DNA from 3 places in the Tumebacillus sp. BK434 genome. Region 3 is predicted to be linked to each of the others. Evidence: riboswitches for the same ligand, from Rfam matches in the RefSeq annotation. Region 3 holds a riboswitch; each other region holds the start of a gene.
What was found. Region 3 has a riboswitch for cobalamin ahead of EV586_RS14545 (S-layer homology domain-containing protein). Riboswitches for the same ligand answer to the same signal wherever they lie in the genome.
Positions count from the first base shown of each region.

Region 1: linked by a shared signal. The riboswitch ahead of cobJ (precorrin-3B C(17)-methyltransferase) and the one ahead of EV586_RS14545 (S-layer homology domain-containing protein) in region 3 are both predicted to bind cobalamin.
Region 2: linked by a shared signal. The riboswitch ahead of EV586_RS18180 (energy-coupling factor ABC transporter permease) and the one ahead of EV586_RS14545 (S-layer homology domain-containing protein) in region 3 are both predicted to bind cobalamin.

Region 1 covers NZ_SLXS01000003.1:434,728-444,817, forward strand. The annotation lists gene EV586_RS10360 (cobalt-precorrin 5A hydrolase) at 1-65, opposite strand, end outside; gene cobM (precorrin-4 C(11)-methyltransferase) at 58-864, opposite strand; gene cobI (precorrin-2 C(20)-methyltransferase) at 861-1,580, opposite strand; gene cbiE (precorrin-6y C5,15-methyltransferase (decarboxylating) subunit CbiE) at 1,577-2,791, opposite strand; gene EV586_RS10380 (cobalt-precorrin-5B (C(1))-methyltransferase) at 2,781-3,890, opposite strand; gene EV586_RS10385 (precorrin-8X methylmutase) at 3,887-4,540, opposite strand; gene cobK (precorrin-6A reductase) at 4,530-5,315, opposite strand; gene EV586_RS10395 (sirohydrochlorin chelatase) at 5,312-6,352, opposite strand; gene cobJ (precorrin-3B C(17)-methyltransferase) at 6,366-7,997, opposite strand; cobalamin riboswitch at 8,139-8,314, opposite strand; gene cobT (nicotinate-nucleotide--dimethylbenzimidazole phosphoribosyltransferase) at 8,347-9,345, opposite strand; gene cobO (cob(I)yrinic acid a,c-diamide adenosyltransferase) at 9,461-10,006, opposite strand.
Region 2 covers NZ_SLXS01000009.1:99,252-109,341, reverse strand. The annotation lists gene EV586_RS18190 (MBL fold metallo-hydrolase) at 32-763, shown strand; gene EV586_RS18185 (lipase family protein) at 802-1,590, shown strand; cobalamin riboswitch at 1,636-1,823, shown strand; gene EV586_RS18180 (energy-coupling factor ABC transporter permease) at 1,968-2,729, shown strand; gene EV586_RS18175 (energy-coupling factor ABC transporter substrate-binding protein) at 2,729-3,013, shown strand; gene cbiQ (cobalt ECF transporter T component CbiQ) at 3,010-3,807, shown strand; gene EV586_RS18165 (energy-coupling factor ABC transporter ATP-binding protein) at 3,804-4,634, shown strand; partial or broken gene EV586_RS21530 (ABC transporter substrate-binding protein) at 4,676-4,939, opposite strand; gene EV586_RS18155 (SRPBCC family protein) at 5,313-5,777, opposite strand; gene EV586_RS18150 (nicotinate phosphoribosyltransferase) at 5,837-7,297, opposite strand; gene EV586_RS18145 (LLM class flavin-dependent oxidoreductase) at 7,364-8,368, opposite strand; gene EV586_RS18140 (MBL fold metallo-hydrolase) at 8,480-9,565, opposite strand; gene EV586_RS18135 (DNA-3-methyladenine glycosylase family protein) at 9,590-10,090, opposite strand, start outside.
Region 3 covers NZ_SLXS01000005.1:168,876-178,965, reverse strand. The annotation lists gene EV586_RS14560 (SdrD B-like domain-containing protein) at 1-3,230, shown strand, start outside; gene fabL (enoyl-[acyl-carrier-protein] reductase FabL) at 3,328-4,086, shown strand; gene EV586_RS14550 (hypothetical protein) at 4,156-4,524, shown strand; cobalamin riboswitch at 4,555-4,745, shown strand; gene EV586_RS14545 (S-layer homology domain-containing protein) at 4,891-6,183, shown strand; gene EV586_RS14540 (DUF4430 domain-containing protein) at 6,265-7,548, shown strand; gene EV586_RS14535 (energy-coupling factor transporter transmembrane component T family protein) at 7,545-8,420, shown strand; gene EV586_RS14530 (ABC transporter ATP-binding protein) at 8,421-10,090, shown strand, end outside.

The DNA.
Region 1 (10,090 bases), on a different contig from region 3:
AGCAGCTCGCGAGACTTCTCCACCCCGTGCTTGGTGATCGCGACGAGGGCGTACGGGTTACTCATGCGCGGGTACCCCTTTGCGGAAGCGGTGTGTGAAAGATCTGTCGTACAGCTTGGAACGGTGGCCGTCCTGTTCGACCAAAGTCGGATCGAGCGCCCAGCCCGCGAGGATCATCGCATGCGAGCGGATGCCGTGTTCGCGCATCGCGTTGTCCAGCTCCGCCAGCGTCGTGCGGACGATCAGCTGATCCGGCCACGAAGCGCGCTGCACGACCGCGACCGGCGTGTCGGGACTCCAGCCTGCGTCGATCAGCTCGCGCATCACCTTTTTGGTCAACGTCGCACTCAGGTACAAGGCGAGCGTGCAGTGGTGCGCGGCGAGGCTTTGCAGCTCTTCGCGCTCCGGCACCGGCGTGCGGCCGGAAGCGCGGGTCAGGATCAGGGTCTGGGTCAGCTCCGGCACGGTCAGCTCGGTCTGCAGGGCGGCTGCCGCTGCGAAGACGGAGGAGACGCCGGGGATGATCTCAAATGGCACGTCCGCTTTTTTCAGCAGGCTCATCTGCTCCAGAATCGCGCCGTACACCGCCGGATCGCCCGTATGCACGCGGGCAACGCTTTTGCCGGCGCGGGTGCTGTCGATCATCAGGTCGACGATCTGGTCAAGGTCCATCCCGGCGCTCTTCTGCACATTGGCTTCCGGCTTGGCGCGGGCGATCAGGTCTTCGGAGACGAGCGAGTCGGTGTAGAGCACGACGTCGGCCTGCTGCAGGATGCGCAGGCCTTTGACGGTGATCAGGTCGGGGTCGCCGGGGCCGGCGCCGACGATGTAAACTTTCGGTTCGAGCGTGTTGTGTTGGGTCATTTGCGCACCACCATCAGCGTGAGATAGTTGAGTTCGGAGCCTTTCAGTTCGGTGATATTTTGCCAGACTTGCTCTTCGCCGGACGTGACTTTCGTGACGACCGACGCTTTTGCGGTCAGGCCGAGTTCGCCGAGCAGGTCGATCATGCTGTCGAGAACTTTGGCGACTTTCAGGAAGACGATGCAGTCATGCGTCTCCAGCACGCGCTTCATCTCCGCGCGGTCGTCGGTCGCCGGGATGATCGCAAACTGCTCATCGCCGTCGGCGAGAAAAATGCCCAGTCTCGCCGCCGCGCCGAGGGCGGAGGAGATGCCGGGCACCGAGGTGATCTCCACTTCCGGGTGCGCTTCCTGCATCATCCGCGCCATGTGAATCCACGTGGAGTAGAGGTTGGGATCGCCTTCGGTGACAAACGCCACATCTTGGCCCTGCGCCAGATGCGACCAGATCGTCTCGGTCGTTTGCGCCCAAGAGGTGCGGAGCTGGTCGGGGTCTTTCGTCATCGGGAAGACGAGTCCGAGCATCTCTTTTTCGCCCGGTCTGATGTAGGTGTCGACGATGGCGTGGGCGTAGCTTTTGCTGCCTTGGCGCTTTTTCGGGTAGGCGATGACGTCCGCTTCTTTCAGCAGGCGGAACGCCTTGACGGTGATCAGCTCCGGATCGCCGGGGCCGACGCCGAGGCCGTAGAGGCGGCCGAGTTTCGTGGTCGTGGTCATGCTTCTTGTGCCTCCTTGTACGCGGTGATGATATAGATCGGGTTCAGCCCTTCGAAGCGGGTCATGTGCAGGATCGGCTTGCTGCGCGACGTCTGCAACAGCGTCACGCGCGTGCTCAAGCCGACATGCGCGAACGTCTGCGTCGCTTCGTACAGCGTTTCGATCGTCGCGGCGTTCAGCACGATCCGTCCGTTCGGGCGCAAGCGCTCAGCGCAGAGCCGGAGCAGGTCGGCCATCTCGCCGCCGCTGCCGCCGATGAAAACGGCGTCCGGGTCGGGCCAGTCCTGCAGCCCTTCCGGCGCTTTGCCGTGGACAAACGTGATGTCGGCGCGGAACTTCTGCGCGTTTTCATAGGCGTTCTGCAGATCGGGCTCATTTTTTTCGATCGCATAGACCGCCCCGTCGCGGGCGATCCGCGCCGCTTCGATCGCCACCGAAGCGGTGCAGGTGCCGATGTCCCAGACGACGCTGTCCGGGCGCAGGTTGAGCTCAGACAGGCTGAGCACGCGGACTTCCTTTTTCGTGATCAGGCCTTTGTCCGGTTTGCGCTGGGAAAATTGGCTGTCGTCGATGCCAAGCCCCCAGCGCGGCGCGGCATGGCCTGCTTTTTTCAACAGGAGCACGACGTTGAGCGGTGAAAAGGTCTGATCTTTCAGAGCTTCCAGTTCGTACCGGCCGCAGCGCTCCTTTGGGCCGCCGAGGTTTTCCGCAACAAACGCAACGTATTCGGTCATGCCAAACGACAGCAGGTAGTCGGCGATCACCGCCGGGGTGTGTTTGTCGTCGGTGAGCAGGGCGATTTTGTCGCGCCCGTCGATCTTCTGGGCGAGCCCTTTGATCGGCTTGCCGTGCAGGGAGGCGATGTAGGCGTCCTGCCAGCTCACACCGAGCCGGGCGAAGGCGAGCTGCACCGAGGAAAAGTGCGGGTGGATCACCACGCCGTCCAGCTTCTGCGCAAGGTAGCCGCCGATGCCGTAGAAGAGCGGGTCGCCCGAGGCGAGGACGGTGACGGTGCCTGTGGCCGCTTGGATCTGCTTGACCAGTTCGCTCAGCCCGCCTTTGATCACCCACTTCTGCCCTGCGAAGTCCGGGAAGAACGCGAGGTGGCGCTCGCCGCCGATCAGGATGTTGGATCTGTAGATGAGTGCGTGCTGCTCCGGCGCGACGTCTCCGTCATCGCCGATGCCGATCACGTGGATCTTATCGTTCATCGATGTGTGCCCTCCCCAGCATGTCGCCTTTCATCGTCGTCAGCACCGTCTCCACCCACAGGCCGCCGCCGACTTCGTGCAAGGCGTGGCGGGAGGCGTGCACCGACAGTTTTTCAAAAAATTCGCCGTGGCCGGCGGCATGCATGATGTCGCCGACCTGCGACGCCGTGTTCGCCGTGCGGATCTCGTCTACCATCTCCGGCGTGGCGCCGCACTCGGCGGCGATGTCAGCAAGGAAGTGAAAGTCGACCGGGGCGGACTTGGAATGCACCATCATCACGCCTTGGGCGACTTTCGAGAATTTGCCCATCATGCCGACAAGGGAGACCTTGGCGGCACCCTGTCGCTTGCAATGGCGCAGCGAGAAGCCGACAAAGTCCCCCATCTGGATAAACGCTTCCTCCGGAAGTTCCGCGTAGATCCGCATCGCGTACTTTTCGCTGGAGCCGCCGGTGGTCAGCACGAGGTGGTCGCAGCCGCTCGCCCGGGCAACGCGGATCGCCTGCACGACCGACGCTTGGTAGGCGGCGGTGGAAAACGGAACGACGATGCCTTTCGTGCCGAGGATCGAGATGCCGCCGAGGATGCCGAGGCGGGCGTTCAGCGTCTTTTTCGCGATCTCTTCCCCGTCGGGGACGGAGATGACGACGCGGACGCCACGGTTGATGCCGTATTCGTTTTGCAGGGCGGCGACCACTTGGCGCAGCATGCGGCGCGGCACCGGGTTGATCGCCGCCTCTCCGACCGGCACGGGCAGGCCGGGCTTGGTGACGCGCCCGACGCCGATGCCGCCGTCCAGTTCGATCTCGCCGTCGCGCGCCGCGTCCAGCCAGCTCACTTCGGAGCAGATCAGGGCTTGGTGCGTGGCGTCAGGGTCGTCGCCGGCGTCTTTGATCACGCCGCAGGTGGCGCGGTCCGGGTAGAGGCGCAGGTCTTCGATCTGGAAGACGGCCGTCTCGCCGATCGGCAGGAGCAGTTCGACGCTCGCCACGGGCTGCCCGGTGATCAAGGCGCTCAGTGCCGCTTTGGTCGCGGCCGCTGCGCAAGCTCCTGTGGTGTAGCCGTGGCGCAGCGGCTTGTCTGCAGCCGCTTCGCTCATCGTTCTGCCATCAGCGACAGGGCGTTGACCGCTGCGACGGAGACGGGCGAGCCGCCTTTGCGCCCGATGTTGGTGATGAACGGCACGTCGCCGCCGATCAGTTTGGCCAGCTCGTCTTTGGACTCGGCGGCAGAGACGAAACCGACCGGCATGCCGATGATCAGCGACGGTCTGGCTTCACCGGTCTTGATCAGGCGGATCAGTTCGAGCAGGGCGGTCGGCGCGTTGCCGATCACGAAAATGCCGTCCGGCTGCTCGCGGACCGCTTTGCGCGTGGCGATGATCGCGCGGGTCAGGTTGGCCGCTTTCGCTTCCTTCGCCACGTCCGGGTCGGAGATGTAGACGCGGACGTCGCCGCCGAATTTCTCGATACGCGGCTTGGAGATGCCGACTTGCACCATCTGGACGTCAGCGTAGATCGTCTTGCCGGCGCGGATCGCGGCGATGCCCGCCTGCACCGCTTCCGGATGGAAGACGAGGCTGCGGCCGAGGTCGAAGTCGGCGGAGGCGTGGATGACGCGCTGCACGACCGGGTATTGTTCTTCGCTGAACGGATGCTCGCCGATCTCCTGGGTGATGATGTCAAAGCTGTAGCTTTCGATCTCCTGCGGCTGTACGGTGAGTGGCACGAATTCGGTTTTAAAGTCCATGGGGAATCTCCTCTCGCAACGCATTGACATGGTCTAGCACATCGTCAAAATCATGGAAGGCGACGCCGTATTCCAGCTTGGGACGGCCGATGACGATGACATGGAGGCCGAGCTCGAGCGCGGCGTCCACTTTTTCGTCGACCGCACCTTGCTGACCGCTTTCTTTGGTGATCACGACGTCCGTCTTGTATTGGCGGTAGAGCGCGGTGTTCAGCTCTTTGGAAAAGGGGCCTTGCATGGCGATGATGTATTTTTGTTCGAGGCCGAGCTCGGCGCATTTTTCCATGTTGTCGAGGCGCGGCAGCATACGGGCGGTCAAGGTGACGCCCTCTGCGCCGAGCAGTCTTTGGGTGAAGATCTGCAAAGTTTTGGAGCCGGTGGTGAGCATGATGTTGCCTTTGAGCTCCGCCGCTTTTTCGGCGGCGGCAGCGTAGTCGTCGACGAAGTGCAGGCGCGGGTTGTGCTCGAAGGTGAGCGTTTCGCGCTCGAAGCGGACGTAGGGCACGCCGCAAGCTTTGCTGGCGGCGATGGCGTTTTTGTGCGCTTCTTCGGCAAACGGGTGGGCGGCGTCGACGACGAGATGAATGTTGTTGGCTAGGATGTAGGCGGCCATGTCGTCAGCCGTCATGCGACCGATGCGGACGGGGATGCCTGCTTCCGTCAGCGAGTTGGCAGCCGATTCGGTGACGACCGATGCGGTCAGGTCATGCCCGGCCGCCCGCAACAGCACGGCCAGTTCGCGGGCGTCGCCCGTTCCGGCGAGATGGAGGATCATTTGCGCGCCTCCTCGTGCTCATGGTCGTGCTCATGGTCGTGCTCATGGTCGTGGTACTCATGGTCGTGGTGCTCATGGTCGTGGTGCTCGTGATCGTGGTGCTCGTGATCGTGGTGCTCGTGATCGTGGTGCTCGTGATCGTGGTGCTCGTGATCGTGGTGCTCGTGATCGTGGTGCTCGTGATGGTGGTCGTGATCATGATCGTGGTGGTGATGATGGTGATGGTCTTCCATCGCAGCGAGGCGATATTTGCAGAGGTCGCAGTTCATCTTCGTCTCTCCGCTCGCCGCTTCCACCGCCCGCTCGCGGAGGATCGTCACGAGGTTGTCGTGGAAGCCGAAGTACTCGGCGAGCACCATCGGCACGTCCGGGTACTGCTGGGAAAATGATTCTGTCATCGCTTCCATCCGCTTGATCAGCACGCCGGTGAACAGGAAGTACGGCAGGATGTAGATCCGCTTCGCCCCCAGCTGCACGCAGCGCGCCACCCCACCGGCAAAATCGGGCTCGGTCACGCCGATGTAGCAGGTCTCGACAGTCTTCACCGGCACTTGCTCATACAGCAGCCGGGCGATCTTGCACAGATCGCTGTTCGCATCCGGGTCGGAGCTGCCGCGCCCGACGATCAGCACGGCATCGTCCGAACGCCCTTCCGCCGGGGATGCAAATCCGGCTTGGCCGAGGCGCGAGGTCAGGATGTCCAGCGCCTTCGCATGCACCCCGATCGGCTTGCCGTAGGAGAAGCCGACGTGCGGGTAGCGCTCTTTCGCTTCGTCGATCTCATGCGGGATGTGCAGCTTGGAGTGGCCGGCGCCAAACAGAATCACCGGCACCAGCGTCACATGCTCCGCCCCGCGGGCGACGCAGTTGTTGATGCCGTGCGGGATGCTCGGGGCGGCAAATTCGAGAAAGCAGGTTTCGACGATCGGGAACTCGCGGTCGAGCTCCGCCTCGACACGTTTGGCGAAAGCGAGCAGTTCCTCGTTGCCCTCCGGGTCGCGGCTGCCGTGTCCGACCAGCAGAATCGCATGTTTCATCAGCTTCATCCTCCTAGTCTCCGCAGACCGTATCGACGGTGACTGCGGGTACGTGTTCGTTGTGGTGGTAGCCGGCGACTGCGCCGATCCGTTTGAAAAACTTGTGGAAGCGCTCGTCAGGATGGCCTTTTTCCTTGTATTCGGCCAGCACGCGACCGACCGTGTCGACCAGCTCGTCGGCCGGAATTCCTTCTGCGACCGGCTGCGCGGCATGCGCGTTGCGGCCGATCGTCTTGCCGCCGAGGAAGAGGTCGAATTTGCCCCGGCGGTAGATGACGGCGATGTCTTCATGCGCCGAGCCGTAGCAGGCCATCGCACAGCCTGCGAAGCCGATCTTCAGCTCTTTGGGCACCGCCAGTCCGGCAAAGCGGGCGGCGATCTCCTCGGCCTCGGCGATCGACTGCGTTTTTTCGCCGTTGCAGAAGTCGCACGCTTTCACCTGCACCACGTCGCCGATCGGCTGCACGAGCAGCCCGGCCGCTTCCAGCTGGGAGACGACCTGGTCGGGCTCCTTGGTCAGCACGCGGAGCAGCACGTAGTGGTGCGGGGTGTATTCGATCTCGCCTTCGTCGCCCGCTGCGGCCATGAGGGCGGTCAGCTGTTTCGCGGTCAGCTTTTTGTTGCCGACGCCCGGCGAGACGGCGATTTCGAGGATCGCCGGCATGGTGTCGTACGGATTCGAGACGGGAGCATCCACCGCCTTCGTATTCACCACGCCGCGTTCGGCGAGCAGGGTCACCGCTTGCATCGCCAGTTCGAGCGAGTTGCTTCCCGATGCTTCCTGTTTCAAAACGGAAGACTGACGCTCCGAAAGGCCGCCGTGAAGCGCCCAAGGCTCGTGTTCTTCTTTCAGGCGCTCGTTCGCTTTGATCGGCTGCTCGGCTTTGTCGAGCGTGTATTTGCGCTGGTAGCCGCGCGGGGTGATCATTTTGCCGTCATAGACGAAGGTCGAGGTGTTGCCGATGATCACCGTGGTCAGCATCCCGATGTCATGCTCGAGCATCTCGCCAAGCGTGGTCAGCACGACCGACTGGCGGTCGCGGTAGGCGCTCTTCACGAGACCGACCGGCGTGTCGGCCGAGCGGTAGTTGAGCAGGATCTGCTGCGCCTCGACGATCTGGCGCGTGCGCTTGCCGGAGCGCGGGTTGTAGAGGGCGACGATAAAATCCCCCATGCCCGCCGCTTCGATCCGGCGTGCGATCAGCTCCCACGGCGTCAGGTGGTCACTGAGCGAGATCGTGCAGGCGTCGTGCATCACCGGCGCGCCGAGCAGAGACGCGCAGGAGTTGATCGCCGAGATGCCCGGGATCACTTCCACCTCCACGCCGTCCGCTTCCCGCCAGCCCTTTTGCACCAGCACTTCGTAGACGAGTCCGGCCATGCCGTACACCCCGGCGTCGCCGGAGGAGATCACGGCGACCTTTTTCCCGAGCTCCGCCTGGCGCACCGCTTCGATCGCCCGGCTGACCTCTTCCGTCATGCCCGTGCGGACGATCTCCTGATCGGTCAAAAGCCCGCGGATCAGATCGACGTACGTGTTGTACCCGATGATCACATCCGACTCCTGAAGCGCTTCCCGCGCCCGCTCTGTGATGTGTTGAAAACTCCCCGGCCCAAAGCCGATGATCAGCAGCTTCCCGCGCATCTCCTTCACTCCTTGTCAGCAAAAATGGCAAATAAAAAACGCCTTCTCAAAAGAGAAGGCGTCAGATGTCTACATGGGTAAACGCAGAAAAAACGTCCATGACAAACCAATCGACCATCCCTCTTATATCCCCGTAAGAAGGTATGGAAAACATGACAGGCAGGTCTCCTGACTTATGGATCATCACATCCTCTGCCTTCCCATTTGACACAGTGGCATGTTAGAGGATGCTCCCCAAATACAGTGGCGGGACCGTGCCGGACTTACACCGGCTTCCCTATTAAGCTCTTGCGAGCACCTGAACGTTATCCTATGCAGTTATCGAACGATTCAAAGTATAGGTGAAAAATCAAGGCTTGTCGAGACCCAAATCCGCAAATGTTGCCATCTCCGCGACCAGACGGCACGACGCTTCGAGCAGCGGCATCGCCAGCACCGCGCCCGTCCCTTCGCCGAGCCGCATCTCCAAGGTCAGCAGAGGCTGCAGGCCCATCTCCTGCAGCAAGACGAGATGGGCCGGCTCCTGCGACAGATGCGAGGCGAACAGCACTTCTTTCACCCGCTCCTCGATTCGGACCGCCACCAGCGCCGCCGCCGCTGCGATCACTCCGTCGACGAGCACCGCGATCCGCCGCTCCCACGCCCCGAGGACGACGCCGACCAGCCCGGCGATCTCAAGGCCGCCCAATTTGGCCAGCACGTCCAGCGGGTCGCTCGCATCCGGCCGGTTCACTTCGATCGCACGCTCGATGACGCGCGCTTTGTGCAGAACTTTCTCCTCATCGATGCCCGTCCCCTTCCCGACGAGCGGCAGCAGCGGAGTGTTGACCAAAACGGCAGCCAGCGCCGCGCTCGGCGTCGTATTGCCGATCCCCATCTCCCCGAGCGCGACCACCTGCACGCCTTGTGCGTACAACTCTTCCACCGTCGCCACGCCGACGGCGATCGCCAGCTCCGCTTCCTCGCGAGTCATCGCGGGTCCTTTGGCAAAATTGGCCGTGCCCTTGCGCACTTTGCGGGACAGCACGCCCGGCACCTCTCCCTCAACACGGCTGCCGACATCGACGACCCGCACCGCGCAGTTCATCTGCCGGGCCAAGACGTTGACCGCCGCCTTGCCGTTCACGAAATTCTGCATCATCAGCCCCGTCACTTCCGCCGGGAACGCGCTGACCCCTTCCTCCGTCACACCGTGGTCTCCGCACATGACGACGACGGCGCGCTTGTCCACGGTCGGGAACACCGTGCCCTGCAGGCCGGCCAGCCGAATCCCGATCTCCTCCAGCTTCCCGAGGCTCCCCGGCGGTTTCGTCAAAAAGTCCCAACGCTCTTTTGCCGCTTGCATCATCTCGCATCATCCCTTCTGTGGCTATAAAAAAACCAAGCCTGTGCAGGCTTGGCGCATGGTTCAATTTTCTAGCAAACAGACTACGGCAACTTTTGAAAAAAATCAATACGGAAAATCAATACTCAATGCCAAAAACGGCCGGGATGCCGTCCTCGTAATAATGCTTCACCGGGCTCATCTCCGTCACCAGATCGGCAAGTTCAATCACTTCCGGCTTGGCGCTGCGCCCCGTGATCAGCAGGTGCACATAGTGCGGACGATTCCGCATCACATCGAGCACCTCAGCAAGCGGCAAAACGTCGGCGACCGGAAAGCGCTCGATCGCCAGCGCGTTGTTCAGCTCATCCAGAATCACCACATCGTAGTCACCGGACAGCACGCTCTCCTTCGCGACAGCCCACGCTTTCGCCAGCGCCGCGCGGTGCTCGTCCGGCGTCTTCGTCCACGTAAATCCGATGCCGAGCTGGCGGATCTCCACGCCCAAGCGTTCCAGCGCGATCTGCTCGCCGTAGGTGCGCTCCGGCGACTTGATAAACTGCAGCACGAGCACCTTATACCCGCGCCCGACCGCGCGCACGCACAGCCCCAGCGCCGCCGTCGTCTTGCCTTTGCCGTCCCCGGTGTAGACGAGCGTCATGCCCTGCCGTTTCTCCCGCTCCATCCTCTCACTCCTCCCGATCCTGCTCCTTGTTGCTACTGCGCCATTTAAGCACAAAAGGCCTTCCGCTTCAAGTCTTCGCCATTT
Region 2 (10,090 bases), on a different contig from region 3:
ATAAGGAATTCAAAAGAGTGGAGGGAACCGCATGCACATCAAAATGCTGTCCATCAGCGCCACGATGATGGGGGAGGTCAACACGATCCACCCCACACTGGTCTGGGACGAGGAGAACGCCATCCTGATCGACACAGGCTACCCCGGCCAACTGTCGCTGCTGCGCGCAGCGATGGAGGAAGCCGGCGTGCCGTTTGAAAAATTGACCCGGGTCGTGATCACGCACCAAGACCTCGACCACATCGGCTCTCTGCCCACGATCCTCCAAGAAGCTGCACAACCGATCGAAGTCCTCGCCAGCCCGATCGAAATCCCCTACATGGACGGCACCAAGCGCCCGCTCAAGCTGACCGACGAAGCGGTCGCGCAGGCGGAAGCGTCGCTGCCGCCGGAAGTGCCGGCCGAGTGGAAACAGGCCTTCCTGTCCTTGCTGAAAAATCCGCCCACCGCACCGGTCGACACCGCCATCGCGCACGGCGCTGCGCTGCCCTGCGGCTTGACCGTCATCGACACGCCGGGGCACACGCCCGGCCATCTCTCGCTCTACCACGCGCCGAGCAAGACGCTGATCGCAGCCGACGCTCTGGTTGTGGAGGCGGGCCAACTGAATGGGCCGTCGCCGCTCTTCACGCTGGACATGGAGACGGCGATACGCTCCCTGCAGCAATTCCTCCCCTTCGACATCGACACGGTGATCTGCTACCACGGCGGCGCCTATACTGAACAAGCCAAACAGCGTCTTGCTGAACTGGCTGGTGTATAATCAAGTTGTACTTAACTTGGAAATAGGGAGCGATCCAGATGAGCACTCTCACGTACTCCATATCGACCGCCATCCTCTGGGGCGAACTGGTCAAAAGCGCGTACAGCACCTATGAACTCGACACCAAAAACACCAACCCGCCTGCAGCGGTCGACCTTCCCGCCGGCTGGCAAGTCGTCGCCAACCTGCAAAGCGACCCCGTTGCGGGCATTTTCTCCGAGATCCAATTCATCGGCTTCCTCGTGCAGTCCACCGCCGATGCCGGCCAGTACGGAATCGTCTTCCGCGGCACCGAAGGCGTGATGGACTGGCTGGCCGACTTTGAGGCGCGCCATGTCGAGTTCACCGATGTGCCGAACGGCGGGCGCACCGAGTCCGGGTTTACCGAAATGTTCCGCTCATTGAAAGCGGTCAAGCCGGGCGATACGGCGCTGCAAACGCTGGACGAGTTCTTGAAAACGCTGCCCGGCGACACGACGATCACCGTCAGCGGGCACAGCCTCGGCGGTGCGATCGCCAACCTGACCGCGATCTGGATCGCCGCCAAACATGCCAGCTTCCCGCTGGAGCTGTACTCGTTCGCCGCGCCGATGACCGGCGATGCGACGTTTGCCGCGACGTTCAACCTGCTCGTGCCCAACAGCTTCCGCATCTTCAACAAGCCGGACATCGTGCCTACCGTGCCGTTCCACCAGCTCGGATACGATCAGGTCAACAGCGGGTACGAAGTGAACTCGCTCGACTACCCCAACCTGCCGCGCAACATCCTCGGCTACCACGCGATGGATACGTATCTGTACCTGCTGCAACAAGAATTGCAAAAGTAGGCAGGAGACCCGTCGGCAACTGCGAATAGTATAAAACGGACAAGTAAATATCGTGAGCAAACAGGTGCCTTTGCGAAAGCAAGGGGTAACAGGGAATCGGGTGCAAATCCCGAGCGGTCCCGCCACTGTATATGGGGAGTTCTCATTCCGGAAGCCACTCGGTCTCAGATCGGGGAAGGCGAATGAGCATGATGATCCTAAGCCAGGAGACCTACCTCGTTTGTTACACCCATCAACCCTTCGCGGAAAGGAGCGGTGTACGTATCGGAGCCACAACACAATGTGTTGTCGTTTTCTTTTGCGTGCAGAGACCAATCCACGTTCGCTGGATTGGTCTTTTTTAGGTTTTCACACGATCGGAGGCTAAATGAATCAACATGAAACTGCGCACTTGTATCCCGGTGCTGGTCACGTTTGCCTTGACCTTGTACCTCTATCTGAACTCTGCTGAATCCGCCTATGCCATGCACATCATGGAAGGCTTCCTCTCGCCGGGCTGGTCCCTGTTCTGGTGGGCGGTGTTCCTGCCGTTCTTCGTACTGGGCCTGCGCGCGCTGGTCAAGATCACCAAAGAAGCGCCCCAGTTGAAACTGATGCTCGGGCTGGCCGGCGCGTTTACATTTGTCCTGTCCGCGCTGAAGCTGCCGTCCGTGACGGGCAGTTCCTCCCACCCGACCGGCGTCGGGCTTGGCACGGTGATGTTCGGTCCGCTCCCGATGAGCGTGATCGGGTCGATCGTCCTGCTGTTCCAAGCGGTGCTCCTCGCGCACGGCGGCTTGACCACGCTTGGCGCCAACGCCTTTTCGATGGCGGTCGTCGGCCCGTTTGTCGGCTATTTCTTCTTCAAGCTGGTGCTGAAAGCGACCGGGAAGCTCAAGCTCGCCATCTTCGCGGCTGCGATGCTGGCCGACCTCTCGACCTATGTGATGACGTCGATCCAACTGGCGCTCGCCTTCCCGTCGGAAGCTGGCGGATTCGCAGCTTCTCTGGCCAAATTCGCCGGCATCTTTGCGGTGACGCAGATCCCGCTGGCGATCAGCGAAGGCCTGCTCACCGTGCTGGTCTGGAACTGGCTGCAATCGTTCAACTCGGAGGAGCTGTCCCTGCTGAAACGCACCATGAAAGGAGTTGCCCGCTGATGCAAAACCGTACGAAAAACATCCTGATGCTCGCCGCGGTCGTCTTGCTCGCCCTGCTTCCGCTCGTGCTGATCGAAGCGGAGTTTGGCGGCGCGGACGGCGCGGCAGAAGAGATGATCCTCACCATCGACCCGTCCTATGAGCCGTGGTTCAACGCGCTCGTCGAACTGCCCGGCGAGACGGAGAGCATGCTGTTCGCACTGCAAGCCGCGCTCGGCGCCGGATTTATCGGCTATGCGGCGGGCGTGTTACGAAGCAAGTCTGCCAAAACGAATTCCCAATGATCAAACGGATCGACACCCTGTCGTACACCAACGCGTTCCGCTCCGTTTCCCCCGGCTGGAAATGCGGCTTTGCCGTTCTGCTGTTCGCCTTGTCCTCGCTGGCCCACCCGCCGGTGCAGCTCCTGATCGCGCTGTGGCTGTTGGTGTGGGTCGTCCGCTATGCCGGGATCTCGCTTCGGCATTATCTGCTCCTCGTCGGCGCGGCCGGGCTGTTTTTCATCCTCAGCCTGCCTGCGCTCCTGCTGGAGTTCGGCCCGGTCGGCAGTGCGACGCCGCGCCTGTTCGACGCGGAGCTGTTCGGCGGATACGAAATGTTTGTGCCGTCAGCAGCCCTCGAACGCGCCGGAACGATTTTGACCCGGGTGCTCGCCTGCTTGTCCACCATGTTGTTCCTGATCCTGACCACTCCGCTCCCGGAGCTGCTGCAGGTGCTCAAACGCCTGCGCATGCCGCAGCTGGTGCTGGAGCTGATGCTGATCACCTACCGCTTTCTGTTCCTGCTCGCCGACATCGCCGAGGACATGACCACCGCGCAGCGGGCGCGCGGCGGGTATGCCGGAGCGGGCGGCGCGTTGCGGGACACCGCCCGGCTGGTCGTGCGGCTGTTTCAAAAAGCGATGCAGCAATCGGCCAAACTGTCGCACGGCCTCGTCGCGCGGGGGTTTGCCGACGAAATCCCGTTCGCCCCGCCCCGTGCCCAGCCCGTCCCCAGGCGCTATCTGGCGGAGAGTGCGGGCGGGCTGCTGGTGCTGGCCGGGCTGGAATTCTTGATTCGCTGGAGGGACTTGTTGTGAGCACACTTTTGGAGACGAAAGATCTCCGCTATACCTACCCCGGAACCCGTCAACCGGCGCTGCGGGACTTGAGCATCTCGATCCCGGCCGGAAAAAAAACGGTGATCTGCGGCCAAAACGGCTCCGGCAAATCATCGTTTTTTCTGCAAGCGATCGGCATCGCCCGCCCGCAGTCCGGAGAGGTGCGCTGGAACGGTGCGCCGCTGTCCTACCGCTCCAAAGACCTGCAACAGCTGCGGCAGGAGATCGGACTGGTGTTCCAAGATCCGGAGCAGCAGCTGATCCTGAACACGCCGTATGAAGACATCTCCTACGGACTGCGCAACGCCAAGCTCCCCGAACGGGAGATCGCGGCGCGCACAGAAGCCATCCTGCAGCAGCTGCAGCTCCTGCCGCTGGCCGACACGCCGCTGCACCACCTGAGCTTAGGGCAAAAAAAACGCGTGGCGCTGGCCGGCGTCCTGGCGCTGGAACCCCGGCTTGTGCTGCTCGACGAACCGACCGCCTATCTGGATCGCCGCTCGGAGGAGCAGCTGCTCGCCGAACTTCATCGCATCCATCGTCGCGGCATCACCACCGTGATGGCGACCCACGACATGAACCTCGCCTTCTCGTTCGCCGACTGGGTGCTCGTCTTTGATCAAGGCGCCTGTGTCATGGCAGGGACGCCGGAGGAAGTGTTTGCGCAAGCCGCGCGGATCGCCGAGTACGGCATGGACCTGCCGATCCTCTATGACCTCTGGAGCTCGCTGCCCACTGCGGTCCGGCAGCAGCACCCGCCGCCGCGCGACACGGCCGCTTTTAAAAAACTGCTGCAAAACATGTAAAAAGGCACCCGATACCGGGTGCCTTTTGCTATGCTTTGGCTTTAGTTGTACGCTTTGTAGATTTGGTCGATCATCGCGCCGACCGACTCCAGACCGCCGCCGGAGAGGTACCAGTAGTTCGAGTCGAGGTAGACGATGTGGTTGTTCGTAAACGCTTTCGTCTTCTTGACCAACTCGTTTTCCGCCAGCTGCTGAGCGGTGGTCTTCGTTTGGCCTTCGACGACCGAACCGCGGTCGATGACGAAGAGGTACTCCAGGTTCTTCTCTGCGATGTACTCAAACGAGATGCTCTGGCCGTGTTCGGAATGATCAGGCCGAGAAACGGGATCGTGCCCACGCTGAGCATCGCCATATTGGGCCTGCAGCAGCGTGCGAACGTGGGCGGCTTTCTGTTCAAACCAGTCCAGCCAGCGTTCAGCCACACCGGGGACGCCAAACAGAGCGGCGACCTCGCGCAGATTGTGCTTCCACGGCCGCCCTTTCCACGGGAAGACGTGCAAGGGACCGATCTTGACCTGCAACAAAGGATCTCATGCTCCCAAACACCTTTCCTAGACAATAGTCGATATACAAACTACACCATTTTAAAGTGATTCCCATTGTCAAGTAGAGAGGTTTGGACATAAAAAAATCATGGTCTCGGCTGAGACCATGATGACATTTTGACAGGCTTCCTGCTTATTTTTGCACGTATTCGGCCAGGCGCGGCAGCACAGCCGCTTCCCAGCCATGCGCCATCGTTGCGCGAACTTCAGCAGAATCCATACCGCTTTCCGGGATCTTGCCTGCTTCCCAGCCGTCATGAAGCAATGTGAATTCGGTCTTGCCCGCTTCCATTTCCTGCAGCGCGAACGTGATGATCCACGTCCGGCCCCATGTGAAAACGAGCTTGTTCGGCGGATCGAACTCCGTCACTTTGCACGGCTGCTTGCCAAACGGCGTCTCCAGCACAAATTCATTGCCGAGCGCCGGCTGAAAATCGTTGGGCATAAACCAAGTCGCGATGCCTTCCGACGAGGCGACCGCCTCCCATACTTTCTGAATCGGGGCGTTCAATTCTATCGTCTGGCGAATAACAGGAAGCGTTCCTTGATTGGTATCAGACACGGGTACAACCTCCAAAAATGATGTATTGGAAACCATTTGGTTTCGTATTGATTATACGTAACCGTTTGGTTTCCTGTCAAGCGCTTCGCCTGCTCCTACTTCCAGTCTGCTTCGTGTGCGCCAGCTCCATACGCCTCGATCAATTCCCGTTTGCGCTGCCAAAGTTGGCGGCTGAGATGGACCCCGTAGATCGCCGGGTTCAGGTTGCGCAGCACCTCCTCGTCGAACTGCTGCAGCTGCGCCTGATGGTGCGCTTTGACATCTCCGATCTCCGGCAGTTGATCCACCAGCTCGCCGTCGGCAAAGATCGTTTGCAGCATCGGCAGCGCCGTGTAGTCCGCCACAAACTTTTGGACATGCGTGTGCACCGGGTCGAACAGTTTGATCCGCTCCCCCCGGAGCACATCCGTTTCGCCGGGCAGCGCGAGATAGTCCCCTTCCGCTTTCCCGCTTTGGTTCAGAATGCGGTACAAGCTCTTCCGATACGGCGTGGTGATCTTCTCCGGGTTGGAGCTGATCTTGATCGACGGCTCCATCGCGCCGTGCAGTTCGCGCTCGACCAGCTTGTACACGCCGCCGAGCGCAGGCTGGTCGTACCCGGTGATCAGTTTGGTGCCGACACCCCAGATGTCGACTTGCGCGCCTTGGACTTTCAGGTGCAGAATCGTGTGCTCGTCGAGGTCGTTCGACGCCGCGATCTTCACATACGGCAGCCCGGCCTCGTCGAGCATCCTCCGCGCCACTTTCGACTGAAAGGCGATGTCGCCAGAATCGAGGCGGATCGCGAACAGCTTCTTGCCGCGCCGCTCCAGCTCCTTGGCGACGCGGATCGTGTTCGGCAGGCCCGACTCCAGCGTGTTGTACGTGTCGACGAGCAGCGTCGTGCTCTCCGGAAACACGTCGGCAAACTTCTGAAACGCTTCCAGCTCCGTCTCATGCGTCTGCACCCAAGAGTGCGCGTGCGTGCCTTTGGTCGGGATGCCAAACTGCATGCCGGCCTGCAAGTTTGACGTGGAATCAAACCCGGCGATGTACGCCGCCCGCGTCCCCCACACCGCCGCATCCGCTTCATGGGCGCGGCGGGTGCCCATCTCGATCAGGTAGCTCTCCGGACCGGCCTCCTTGCGGATGCGGGCGGCTTTCGTGGCGATCAGCGTCTGAAAATTCACCGCGTTCAGCAGCGCCGTCTCGATGATCTGCGCCTCCATCACCCGCGCTTCGACCTGCAGCAGCGGCTCGTTGGCGAACACGACCGACCCTTCGCGCACCGCCCGCAGCGTCCCGGTGAAGCGAAAGCGGCGCAGTTCCGCCAAAAATTCGGCCGAGTAGCCCTCCGGCTGCTGTTGCAAAAATGCGATCATCTCATCAGAAAAACGCAGGTTGCGCAGATAGTGCACCACCCGCTCCAGCCCGGCAAACACCGCGTAGCCGCTGCCAAACGGCAAGTTGCGAAAATACAGTTCAAAGACCGTCTTCTGGTTGTGCGTGCCGTTGCAAAAATGCGCGTACGCCATCGCCAACTGATAGTTGTCTGTGTTCAGCGTCAGATTGTCCATTCGTTCTGCCTCCCTACCTATCGTTCCCATCGATGCCAAAAAGGAGCCCTTGCCGGGCTCCTCCGCTTATGCTTTGAACACTTCCGATACGATCTCGAACGAGCGCAGGCGGGCGCCGTGGTCGTAGATCTGGGCGTTGATCATGAACTCATTTGCCTGGGTCTTGTCGAGGAACGCCTGCAGCTTCTCTTTGACCCGCTCCGGCCCGCCGACGATCGAGGAGCCGAGCTGCTGCTTGACCATATCCTTTTCGTAGTCGGTCCAGAGGTCGTCCATGTTGTCGACCGGCGGCTGCAGCTGGCCGGGACGGTTGCGGACGAGGTTCAGGAACTGCTGGTACATCGAGGTCGCCAGGCGGCGCGCTTCCGCATCGCTGTCGGCGGCGACCACGTTCAGACCGACCATCGCGTACGGTTCATCGAGCACCTCCGACGGCTGGAAGCTGCGGCGGTACAGGTCGAGCGCAGGCAAGGTGAAGCGCGGCGAGAAATGGCTGGCAAAAGCGAACGGCAAACCGAGCATCCCGGCCAGCTGCGCGCTGAAGGCGCTGGAGCCGAGCAGCCAGATCGGAATGTTCAGCCCTTCGCCGGGAACGGCGCGCACCGGCATCTGCTCCGGCGGCACAGGCGGATGGAGATACGCCCGCAGCTCCTCGACCAGCTCCGGGAAGTCCTCCCCGTTGCTGTTCAGCCCGCGGCGGATCGCGCGCATCGCCGGCTGGTCGGAGCCGGGCGCACGGCCGAGGCCGAGGTCGATGCGCCCCGGATAGAGCGATTCCAAGGTGCCGAATTGCTCGGCGATCATCAGCGGCGCATGGTTCGGCAGCATGATCCCGCCGGAACCGACGCGGATCGTCGAGGTGCCGCCGGCGATGTGCCCGATCAGCACCGAAGTGGCCGACGAAGCGATGCCCGTCATATTGTGATGCTCAGCCAGCCAATAGCGGGTGTAGCCCCACCGCTCGGTGTGCTGTGCGAGATCTAAACTGTTGGAAAACGCCTGCGTCGCGTTGCTGCCCGCGACGATCGGCGCGAGGTCTAAGACGGAATAGGGTAACTCACGCAGTTGCATGTTGTGTTCCTCCTCTTGGAAACGCCATCTATAGTATGATCTCATTTGCGTCTGGCATGAATCTGTACGATGGCTTACAGCAAAAAGCGAGCAACAAGACAGCAAAAAACCCTACCTCCACCAAGTGGAAGCAGGGTATTCGGCTGCCTGAACCGGCACTTTTTCGCCGATCCGCGGCGTGGCGACCGTCACGCGGTTGTGCTGTGCCGCCTGCAGCGCGCGCTCGACCGGGTCGGTCCAGTCGTGCAGAGCCAGCGTAAACGCCGCCCAGTGAATCGGCAGCAACACCCGGCCTTGCACATCGAGATGCGCCTGCACCGTCTCTTCCGGCATCATGTGGATCGCCGCCCAGCGCGGGTCGTACTGGCCGCACTCCATCATCGTCAGGTCGAACGGTCCGTAGGCGCGCCCGATCTCCTGAAAATGCGGGCCATAGCCGCCGTCGCCGCTGAAATACAGCTTCGCCTGCCGCCCGATGATCACCCAGGAGCACCAGAGCGTCTTGTCGCGGTCGGTCAGGCTCCGTCCGGAAAAATGCCGGGCGGGCGTGCAGGCAAGAGTCAGGCCCGCATATTCAAATTCGCTCCACCAGTCATGTTCCTGAATCTTCTCCGGCGCCACGCCCCAACGCTTGAGATGCGCACCGACGCCGAGCGGCACGATGAACTGGCCGACTTTGTGATGCAGCCGCTTGATCGAGCCATAGTCGAGATGGTCGTAGTGATCGTGCGAGAGGATCACAGCGTCGATCTCCGGCAGCTCTTCGATTTCAAAAGGCAGTTCGCCGCTATAGCGCCGGCCGCCAACCTGCGGAAACGGCGACGGCGTGCGGCCGAACATCGGGTCGAGCAGCAGCTTCTTGCCGTCCAGCTCGATCAAGAGCGCCGAATGGCCGAACCACGTGACATGCGCCTCCCCGCCCTCCTGCAGGCGCAACGGTTCCATCGGCAGCTGCGTGCTCGGTTTGCGGCGGGGATTGCCTTTCATAAATTCGCGCAGGATGCCGAGCGACGTTTTCAAGCTGCTGTCCATGCGGGTCGGAGTCTGGTTGACAAACTTCCCCTGCCGGAACTGTTTCGAGCGCGCGTGGCGCTCTTTTTGCTCCGTGCTCAGTTTGCCGCCGAGATGCGGATAGAAGGTGAGCACCAGAAAAACGGCAAGGACTAAGGCAAGCAAGATGCTAAGTGTCAGAATCATGTGCGGTACCCTCTCTGCTTTCGTTCAAGTTAGACTTCGCCACAGATAAAAAGTAGCATAGCCCTCCCAATTTTTCCACGGGCGGGCCAGTTCGCGAAGCTCTGCCAAGGACGGTTTGCGCTCCATCCCGAGCCGGGCCTTGATCGCGTTGTGCAGCCCGACATCGGCGATCGGAAAGGCGGACGCGTCACCCAGGCAGCGCAGCCGTACATACTGGGCCGTCCAGGGGCCGATGCCGCGGATGCTGACCAGCTGTTTTTCAGCTTCGTCGGGCGGGAGGGTGAGCAGAGCTGATTTGCAGAGCTTTCCCGCGCTCAGTTGCCGGGCGATTTCGAGGAGATACTCCGCCTTATTCCCGGTGAACTGCAGGACGCGGAGTTCGTCTGCAGACAGCGCGGCGATTCGTTCCGGGCGCGGGAACAGCCAGTGGCCCAGCACCGCCTCGCCAAACGATTCGACGAAGCGGCGTTTCAGCGTGTAGGCGAACGTCAGATTGATCTGCTGGCCGATGACCGCCCAGCACAG
Region 3 (10,090 bases):
TGCAGTTCCGCTTCGCCACTGTACCGATCAGCGCCTTCCAGAGCACCAATTTTGATCTGGTCTATCACATTCCGGAGACTTTCGTGGTTCCAGACATCAACACGAACGTCGAAAACATTGCGAAGCTGACCTATAGTTTCAATGGCGATACGAAAACGATGAACGACAATACGTATGTTTACATCGTCGATGACCGTCCGTTGCTCAATATGGAAAAGAGCAGCAACAAGAAGGATGTTCGGCCCTTGGACGAGATCGAGTATACGCTGAAAGTGACGAATACGGAGTTCACGAGTAAATCGCTCGACAATCCCTCGATCGTCGACCTGCTCCCGGCCCAATTGGAATACAAGCCGGGCAGTTGGAGCGTGACGACAGCCGGGGTGCCTGCGCCGCACTTTACGCCGACCGCTGAGCCGGATGGCACCACCACGCTGAATTGGTATTGGGATGCTTCGAACCCGTACATTCTCGCCAAAGGCGAAGAGGTGACTATCAAGTTCACCGCGATCGTCAAACCGGGTGCGCCGAAAGGAGACCTGATCAACAAAATGCAGGTCAGGTCTCCGCATTACTTGAACGACTCGGGATTCAAAAATATGGGCTGCAAAACCTGTGGGTCGAGCGGTTACTACACAGTAGAATCGCAGGCAAGTGTCAGCGTCGACGAAACGACCGCTCTGCAATCGGAGCTGCTGATCAAAGGCGAGCTCGACAACGACTGGAGCAAGTTCCCGACTGTCGGCAGAACCACGCCGGGCGGACGAACGATGTATCGTCTGGAGATTCAAAACGTGGGCAACGTGCCGACGAAGAACTTGAAGATCGTCAACAAGTTCTCGCGCATCGGGGACACCGGGGTGCGGGTGTCGACTCCGCGCGGCAGCCAGTGGGGCCCGCTGTTGACCGGTGAGGTCACAGTGCCCAACTATGTGACGGTGGCCTATTCCACGACGCCGAATATCACGATGGACTCGAACGGTGTTGACACCGGGGTCTGGCTGGCAACGCCGCCGGCCGATCTCACGTCGGTCACCGCGATCAAATTCCAATTTGATCCCGATTTCATCATCGACCCGCTGAACATGACGACGCTCGAGTGGCCGATGGTAGCGCCGGTCGGCGCACCGACCGGCGGGGAAGTGGCGTGGAACTCCTTTGCGTACAAGATGAACAAAGCGACGGGCGAGTCGCTCCTCGCTTCCGAACCGCTGAAGGTCGGCGTTACCATCCTCTCCTCACCGAAGGCGAGCATCGGCGATTTCGTCTGGTATGACCAGAACGAGAACGGTGTGATGGATGGCGCGGAGACCGGCATCAACGGCATTAAACTGGAGCTGCGCGACGCGGATGGCACGAAGATTTCGGAAACGATGACCGGGAATGACTTCAATGGCAACCCGGGTGCATATCTCTTTCCGGATCTCGATCCGGGCGACTATGTGGTAGCTGTCGTGCCGCCTGCTGCGTATGAACCTGACAAAACGGGCGTGATCACGCTGGCTGACGGCGAACAGCATCTGAACGCCGATTTCCCGCTCGTCCCGAAAAAGGCCAAGCTCGGCGACACCGTTTGGTTCGATGCTGACGGTGACGGCGTGCAGGATGCCGGTGAAAACGGCGTGAACGGGGTGCTGGTCTCCCTTTACAACAACAGCGGCACACTGCTCACCACGACGACCACCGCAACGATTGGCGGCAAGGACGGCGTGTACCTGTTCGAAAAGCTGAATCCGGGCACCTATGAAGTTCGCTTCACCTTGCCGGCACCGACAAAAGCGTTTACCACTCCGTCGACGCGCACTGTGACTCTGGCGCAAGGCGAGGAGAACATGGCGATCGACGCAGGCATCAACGACGTGCCGAGCGACGCGTCGATTGGCGACTTCGTCTGGGAAGACAAGAATAACAACGGCATACAAGATCCTGGCGAAAACGGTGTCAACCTGATCACCGTCGAGCTGTATGACGATCAGAACAACCTGATCGCCACGACGGTCACCGCTGACCGCGCAGGCGCCAGCGGCTACTATTCCTTCGAGAATCTGGCTGCCGGCAACTACTACGTGAAGTTCATCTTGCCGTTCCCGGCAACGAAGACCATGCAGGGCGCAGACCGCAGCGTGGACTCTGACGCCAACGCGAACGGCCAGACCAACGTGTTTGCCCTCGGGCAAAGCGAGCATCTCACCGGCATCGACGCCGGCTACTACAAAGCGCCGGTCGTGCCGCCGGTCACGCCGCCTGTCGTGGTTGAGCCTGAGCTGCCGAAGGGCAGCATCGGCGACCGCGTCTGGATCGATGCCAACAAAAACGGCGTGCAAGATGCGGATGAGGTCGGCCAAAACGGCGTCACCGTCGAACTGTACAACGACAAAAACCAGCTGATCGCTTCGACCGTCACCCGCACGATGAACGGCAAAGCGGGCTGGTACCAATTCGAGAAGCTGGCGGCAGGCAGCTATGAAGTCCGCTTCGTGCTGCCGTCGGCAACTGTTGAATTTACCACACCGGGCATGGGCGCATCGCGCAGCCTCGACTCGGATGCGAATCCTGCCACCGGCCGCACCGGACTGTTCGTGCTCGGCATCGGCGAAGCAAAGACTTCGATCGATGCGGGTCTGATCGAGCTCGGCCTGCCGCCGGATAAAGGTGAAGAGCCGCCGAAACTGAAACTCGGCAAGATCAGAAGCTTTGTCTGGTTCGACGCCAATGCCAACGGCATTCATGACCCGTCTGAACAAGGCATGGACGGTGTGACCGTCGAACTGTATGACAAAACAGGCAAGCTGATCGCCACAACGAAGACCAAGATGTTCATGGGCCAGCACGGCTTCTATGAGTTCCTTGATCTTCCGAAAGGCGAATACAGCTTGAAATTTATCGTTCCGGCCGGTTACGGCCTGACCAAGGACGGCGTGGGCTCGGACCCGAATGCGGACTCCAACGCCAAACCGACCGGCTGGACTGCTCCGGTGACGCTCGGCGAAGGGGAGACCAACCTTTCGATCGGCGCGGGTCTGGTCAAAGCGAAGAATCCGTCACCGGGTCAACCGACCGGCCAACCTTCGCAGCCGGGCAAACCGAACACGGGTGAAGGTTCGAAGCCGCAACCGGCACCGGGAGGAACGCTGCCGCAAACGGGTGAAGAGCCGCCGATGCTGCCGTGGGTCGGGCTGGCCTTGTGCCTGCTGGCCGGCGGAGCGCTGCTCTACCGCAAATACGCGTAACGAGAATCGCTGCTTCTTCGTTTTCTGCGAAGAAGCAGCTTTTTTATGATATACTTGCTCTTATGACCAACTACTAACTCGGAGGGATTCCTTCATCATGTCCACACTCACAGGCAAAACAGCACTCATCACCGGCGGTTCTCGCGGCATCGGCAAAGCGATCGCGCTGAAACTGGCCAGCGAAGGCGCTGATATCGTGATCAACTTTTTCCGCAACCGCAAGCCGGCCGAAGAGACCCAGGCGCTGATCCAGAGCATGGGCCGCAAATGCCACATCATCAAAGCAAACGTCGGCGACCTCGACAAGATCCACCTGCTCTTCGACGAGATCAAAGAGACGATGGGCGGCCTCGACATCCTGATCTCCAACGCCGCATCGGGCGTGCAGCTCCCGGCGATGGAAGTGGAAGAAAAGCATTGGGACTGGACGCTGAACATCAATGCCAAAGCCCTCCTGTTCCTCGCCCAGCAAGCGGTGCCGCTGATGGAAGCGCGCGGCGGCGGCTCGATCGTGGCGATCTCTTCGCTCGGCTCGCGTTTTGCTCTGAAAAACTACACGGCGGTCGGCACGTCGAAAGCGGCGCTGGAATCGTTGACCCGTTACCTTGGCGCAGAATTGGCGGCGAAAAACATCATCGTCAACGCCGTCTCCGGCGCGGCGGTCGACACCGACGCCCTGACCCATTTCCCCAACCGCGACGAGATGATCAGCGATGCGATCACCCGCACGCCGGCCGGTCGCATGGTCACACCGGAAGACATCGCCAACTCGGTGCATTTCCTCTGCACGGAGCAGTCGCGAATGATCGTCGGCCAAACGCTGATCATCGACGGCGGCTATTCGCTGATCGGCTGAGGTACATTTGACCTGCACCCCGTACTCGGCTAAACTGAAACCAAGAAAGCTACCTACGAGGTGATTCTCATGCTTACCGAAGCACTTTTCCGTTCCAACGAATTTATGGTCATCCAGGCGGCGGTCGCAGCGGCTAACTTTGCCATCGGCGCGTTTACCATCGAGAAGCAAGGGCAGGAAGCGCTCGGCGACACCGAGCGGGCCGCTCGCATGCAAGGCGCGATCGACAAGGCGAAAGCGGACCGCAAGTTCGCATTGTCCCTGTTTGACACCCATCTGCGCGGCGAGTTCAACACCGAAGAAGATTTTAAAAAAGTCCTCGACATGGTGCACAACTACAATTCGCTGATCGACCATTCTCTGATCAACTCCCGCGCGGCCTTCCTGCCGCTCGGAGCTGTGCCGGAGATGCGCAAAGACCGCTTTGAGGAACAGTAAGACCGGCCTGCGGGCTGGTCTTTTCTCTTGTCTAGCAACGGGCGAAATGATAAACTACCACTGTAGTTAGAAGAGAAGGGAAAGTGGTGCAAATCCACTGCAGCCCCCGCTACTGTAAACGGCGACGCACTCACAGATGCCATTGTCCGGGTGACGGATGAGAAGGTGTGAGCACGCGGCAGACCCGTCAGCCAGGAAACCTGCTTCTAACAAGTCCCTTGGTGCTTTCGGCGGGAAGGTACAGGAACCAGGCTATTTTTTGCATGGATTGTGATGCCCAAATACCCTGCTCCTACGACACCGTCAACTCCCGGCCCCCAAGGGCGGGAGTTTTTATTTTTTCGATCCCGAAAGGAGATTATGAAGATGAAAAAACGTATCGCGAGCCTGTTGCTCGCGACCGTCTTGCTCGCCCCGCAAGCATCCGTATTTGCGGCGGACGATACTGCGACGGTAAAAGTCCGCCTGGCCGGCCTCAATGGCGACCACAAGGAAGTTCTCTTGAATGTGGGCCAGTCCTCTTTTAAAAACAACGTCGGTGAAGTGATCACCATGCAACAGCCGACCGCGATGGGCGCGTTGATGAAGCTGCTCGCTCAAGACGGCACAACCTACGAAGCGAAAACGCTTTCATTTGGCTCTTATATCACCAAGGTTGGCAAGCTCGCCGAAAAAGAGCTCAACGCCAACTCCGGCTGGTCGGTCTGGGTCAACGGCAAGCCGCCGGGCGTTGCTGCCGAAACGTTTGAACTCAAAGACGGCGACGAAGTGGTCTGGGGCTATTATGACTACACGCAGACCCTGTTCCCGGAAGTCAGCTTCTCGACCAAGTCCCCGACCGTCGGCACTCCGTTCACCGTAAACGTCACGGCGGAGCAGACCACCTATGACGCAGAGTGGAACCCGATCATCTCCACCGTCAAGATCGACAAAGCGGACGTGCGGACTGCATCTAATGGCAGCAAGCTCACCGAGACCAACGCAGAAGGCACGGCGACGCTGCAAGCGGATCAGGCCGGTCTGCTGCAGCTCTACATCGACAAGACGGACAGCGTGACCGGCGTGCCGCAGTTGTTGCGCACCGGCACCTTGAACCTGCTCGTCGGCAACCCGAACGCATTGTTCGACGATCTCGGCAGCTTCAAGTGGGCGGAATCTTCGATTCTCGACCTGGCGAAAAAAGGCGTGGTCAGCGGCAACGGCAACGGTCAATACGAGCCGAAGCGCGCCGTGCTCCGCTCCGAGCTGGCAAAGATCCTTGCGCTGGCAGAAGGCGACCTGAACTTTGGCGGCACGAAGTCGTTCTCCGATGTCAAAGCGACGAACGGCTACAAGACGTTTATCGAAACGGTGGTCGAGCGCGGCTTGATGAGCGGCGACAAAGCGGGCACCTTCCGTCCGAACTCCGGCCTGACCCGCGAAGAGCTGGCGGTCGTCCTCGTCAACTTCTCCGGCGTCGAGCTCTCGAACACCAAGAACCTGCTGCCGTTCTACGACCGGAACAGCATCAGCGGCTGGGCACAGCCGTACGTGAAGACGGCGGTCGATAAAGGGCTGCTGGCAGGAGACGCGGAAAACACCTTCCGTCCGCATGACGTCGCATCCCGCGCGGAAGTGGCGACGGCGATCGTCAATGTCATCAACAAACAAAGCAAATAGTACGCTGTACGGGAGAGGCTCAAGATGTTGAGCCTCCCCGCTTTTTACAACGGTACGAACGGAACAGGAGGAACAGGCACCATGAAGCTCACTACACGCCTTGGACTTTTTCTTGCGCTTGCCTTCTTGGTTACCGCTTGCGGCAGCGCAGACGAATCGAAGCAACCAGAATCCGAGCTGCCGGAACAGGTCGTGCAGCTCCCGGAGCAGGAAATGCTCCCCAAGAAAGCGGAACAAACAGGCCAAGCCGAGGAGAAACAGCCTGCCGACCGGAAAGACGACGCCAAAGAGCCGTCAACCGCGCAGGGCGCAGAAAAACAACCGGAGCAGCCAAACACCGCCACCCCGTCCGTGAAGCCGGGGGCGAACCCGCCAGCGCCTGCTGCAGGGACGCCGTCCGGCGGCGGCAAGACGGGCACCGGCGGTACGGCCGGCACGGGAAGCGGGGCGGGAACCGCCAAGCCGGCCCAGCCGTCCACTCCGCCGAAAGCACAGCCGGCGGGCAGCTTCAACATGTTGGTCACACACAACTTTGGCGGCTCGTCCGTCTTCAGCCAGAACCTCAACTACTACAAAGGCAACTCTGTGATGGATGTCATGCATGCACATCTGGAAGTGGAGACCAAGTACGGCGGCGGTTTTGTGAACAGCATCAATGGCGTCGCATCAGGCTATACGGACAAGTCGATCTTCACCCGCAAGAAGCGCGACTGGTTCTATTACGTCAACGGTTCGGTCGCAGGCGTCGGTGCGGATGCGTACAGCGCGCAAACGGGAGATACGGTGTGGTGGGATTACCACGACTGGTCGGGCTCCGGGTCGAACACGCCGAGCGTCGTCGGCGCGTACCCGCACCCGTTTACGGTCGGCTACAACGGCTCACGGCCGGGCACGGTGATCTACTACAGCGGCAGCCATGCGGACGATGCCAACCGTCTCGCCACCGCCTTGCGCGGCTTCGGAGCGGGCAATGTCCGCACCGCTGCGTACGGCAACCAGAACCTGATCGAAAACACCACCAACGTCATCGTGCTTGGCACTTGGCCGGAGCTGCAGGGCCAGTCGTCGGTGCAGGATCTGTTCAGTGCGCCGACCCGCACGGGCATCTATGCCCACATCGAGAACGGTGCGGTGCAGATGCTCGACTACACCGGAGATGAGTCCGGCCAGACCGGCCAGGCGCTGATCGCCGCGACCGGCACCGGCAATGGCGACACCACGCCGACCTGGCTGCTGATCGGCATGGACGAACCGGCCCTCGACGCGGCGGTGAACACGCTGGTCAGTTCCAAAGGCAAACTTCGCGGCAAGATCGGCGTCGTACTGAGCAACGGCGCGGCGGTCGGAGTTCCGGTCGCACCATGAGGCTTGAGCGCTTTCATGCCGCCACGCTCGCCGTCTATCCGCTGCTCCTGATCGTGCTGGCGATGATCACGCCGCATCCGCTGTACCTCGCCGCGCTGCTTGCTGTGACCCTGTACGCGTTGCGGGCGGGCGGGGGAGCGAAATCGATGTTGCGGATGATGCGGTTCACCTGGCCGTTTTTGCTGATCATCCTGATCCTGAACGTGCTGATCTCGAAAAACGGGGCGACCGTGCTCTATGACGGGCCGCGCCTGCCCCTGTTCGGAACGCTCCGGATCACGCTGGAGGCGGTGCTGTTCGGCCTGATCATGGCCTTGCGCCTGTTCATCGTGTTGGCCGCCTGCAACCTGTACATCGTCTGGCTGTCACCCGACCGCGCGCTCGGTCTGATGGCAAAGTGGGCCGGCCGCTCGGCGGTGGTCGCGATGCTCACCGCCCGGCTGATTCCATATCTGTCTGAGCAGGCGAAAAGCGTCGGCGAAGTGATGCAGACGCGCGGTGTGCGCTTTCAGGAAGGCAGCACCCGCGAACGCCTGCAAAAACACAGCCGGATGCTGAACGTCCTGCTGATCTCGTCCCTGGAAGGGTCGTGGCAGGTCGCCGAAGCGATGGAAGCGCGCGGCTTCGGGTCTCGTCACCGCAGCTCGTACTCGCGGGAACGCTTTGGCGGCAGCGACTGGCTGACGTGGGCGGTGATGCTGGCGGCGCTTGCCGTCCTGCTCCTGCTCGCCGACCTCGGCGCTGCGGCGTACGAATTCTACCCGCGCCTGACGCCTTTGCTCGCCGAAGGAAGCCTGACCTGGGGCGGAGCGCTGCTGCTCGGCGCGCTGCTCGCCACCGTGCCCCTGCTGATACAAAGGAGATCGAACTAGATGGCATCCGCAGAGATTCAACTGACCAATCTAACCTACTGCTATCCCGATGCAGACCGCCCTGCGCTGAACCGCCTGACCTGGGGTGTGCAGCGCGGCGAATTTGTGGTGCTGGCCGGCCCGTCCGGCTGCGGCAAATCGACGTTGCTCCGCGCCTTAAACGGTCTCGTGCCGGAGTTCTACGGGGGCAAGATCGCCGGGGCAGCAGCGTTTCGCGGCAAGAACTTGTCCGAGTTCCCGGAGCGCGGCATCGCCCGGCACATCGGCATGACCTTTCAGGATCCGGAGAAGCAGCTCGTGATGACCGAAGTGGAGCGCGAGATCGCGTTCGGTTTGGAAAATTTGCGCGTGCCGCAGGCGGAGATGCGCCGCCGGGTCGCGGAAGTGATGTCGTTCTTCGACCTGACGGCGCTGCGTCGCCAAAAGACGGACGACCTGTCCGGCGGCGAGAAGCAAAAAGTTGCCATCGCATCGGTGATGGCGCTGCAGCCGGACGTGCTGCTGCTTGACGAGCCGACTTCGCAGCTCGACCCGGGCACAGCGCAGGAGATCCTCGATCTGATCAAGCGCTTGAATGAAGAGCTCGGGATCACCGTCATCCTCGTCGAACAGCGGCTCGACCGCGTGCTGCATCTCGCCGACCGCGTGACGGCGATGTACGGTGGGGAGATCGAGTATGACGGCGACCCGGCCGGGTTTGCCCGCCATGCGGCCGATGTGCGCCCAGAACTGCTGGCTCCAGTGACACGGCTGTTCGTGGAGGCGGGCTCTCCGCATCGCCCGTTGACGGTCAAGGAAGGGCGGCAGCTGGTCACGTCAGCGTTTGCGCTGCAGGAGCCCGCACCGCCGGTTGCGCCGCGTGGCAGCAAGCGGTTGCTGAACTGGTTCAGCCCCCGCAGCAAAAGCGAGACGCCGGCGCTGGTGGCGAAAAACGTGCGCTTTGCCTATCCCGAAGGGGAGGACGTGCTGAAAGGCCTTGACCTCGAGATCGGCAAACGGCGCCTCACCGCCATCCTCGGTGCGAACGGCACCGGGAAGAGCACGTTGTTCCGCCAGTTTGCGGCGCTGATCAAGCCGACAGCGGGCCGCATTGAGATCAACGGGCGGGACAGCCGACAGTTCGACCCGGCCGATCTGGCCGGGGAGGTTGGCTACCTCTCGCAAAACCCGAGCGACTATCTCTTCCACGACACGCTATGGCAGGAGTGCCAGTTCTCGCGCCAACTGATCGGGCTCTCCACAACAGGGGAGGAGGCGGAGCAAGAGATCGGTGCAGTGCTGCGCTCGCTGGGCCTGTTCGGGCACAAGGATCGCAATCCCCGCGACTTGAGCGGAGGTGAGCGCCAGCGTGCTGCGCTGGCCGCCGTGCTCGTGCAACATCCGCAGCTGCTCCTGCTCGACGAGCCGACGCGCGGGCTTGATGCCGGGCAAAAAGACAGCTTGGGCGCGTGGCTCAGCTCCTTTCTCGAGCAAGGGGGGACGGTCGTCCTGATCACGCATGACGTGGAATTTGCGGCCGAGTACGCCGATCAGATCGTGCTGATCGACGACGGCACGGTTGCGGCGGCAGGCCCCCCGCAGGAAATGCTGACCCGTGGCATGTTCTACGCCCCCCAAGTCGGCCGCGTCTTCCGCGGCGTCGCCGAAAACATCGTCACCTTGCAAGACGG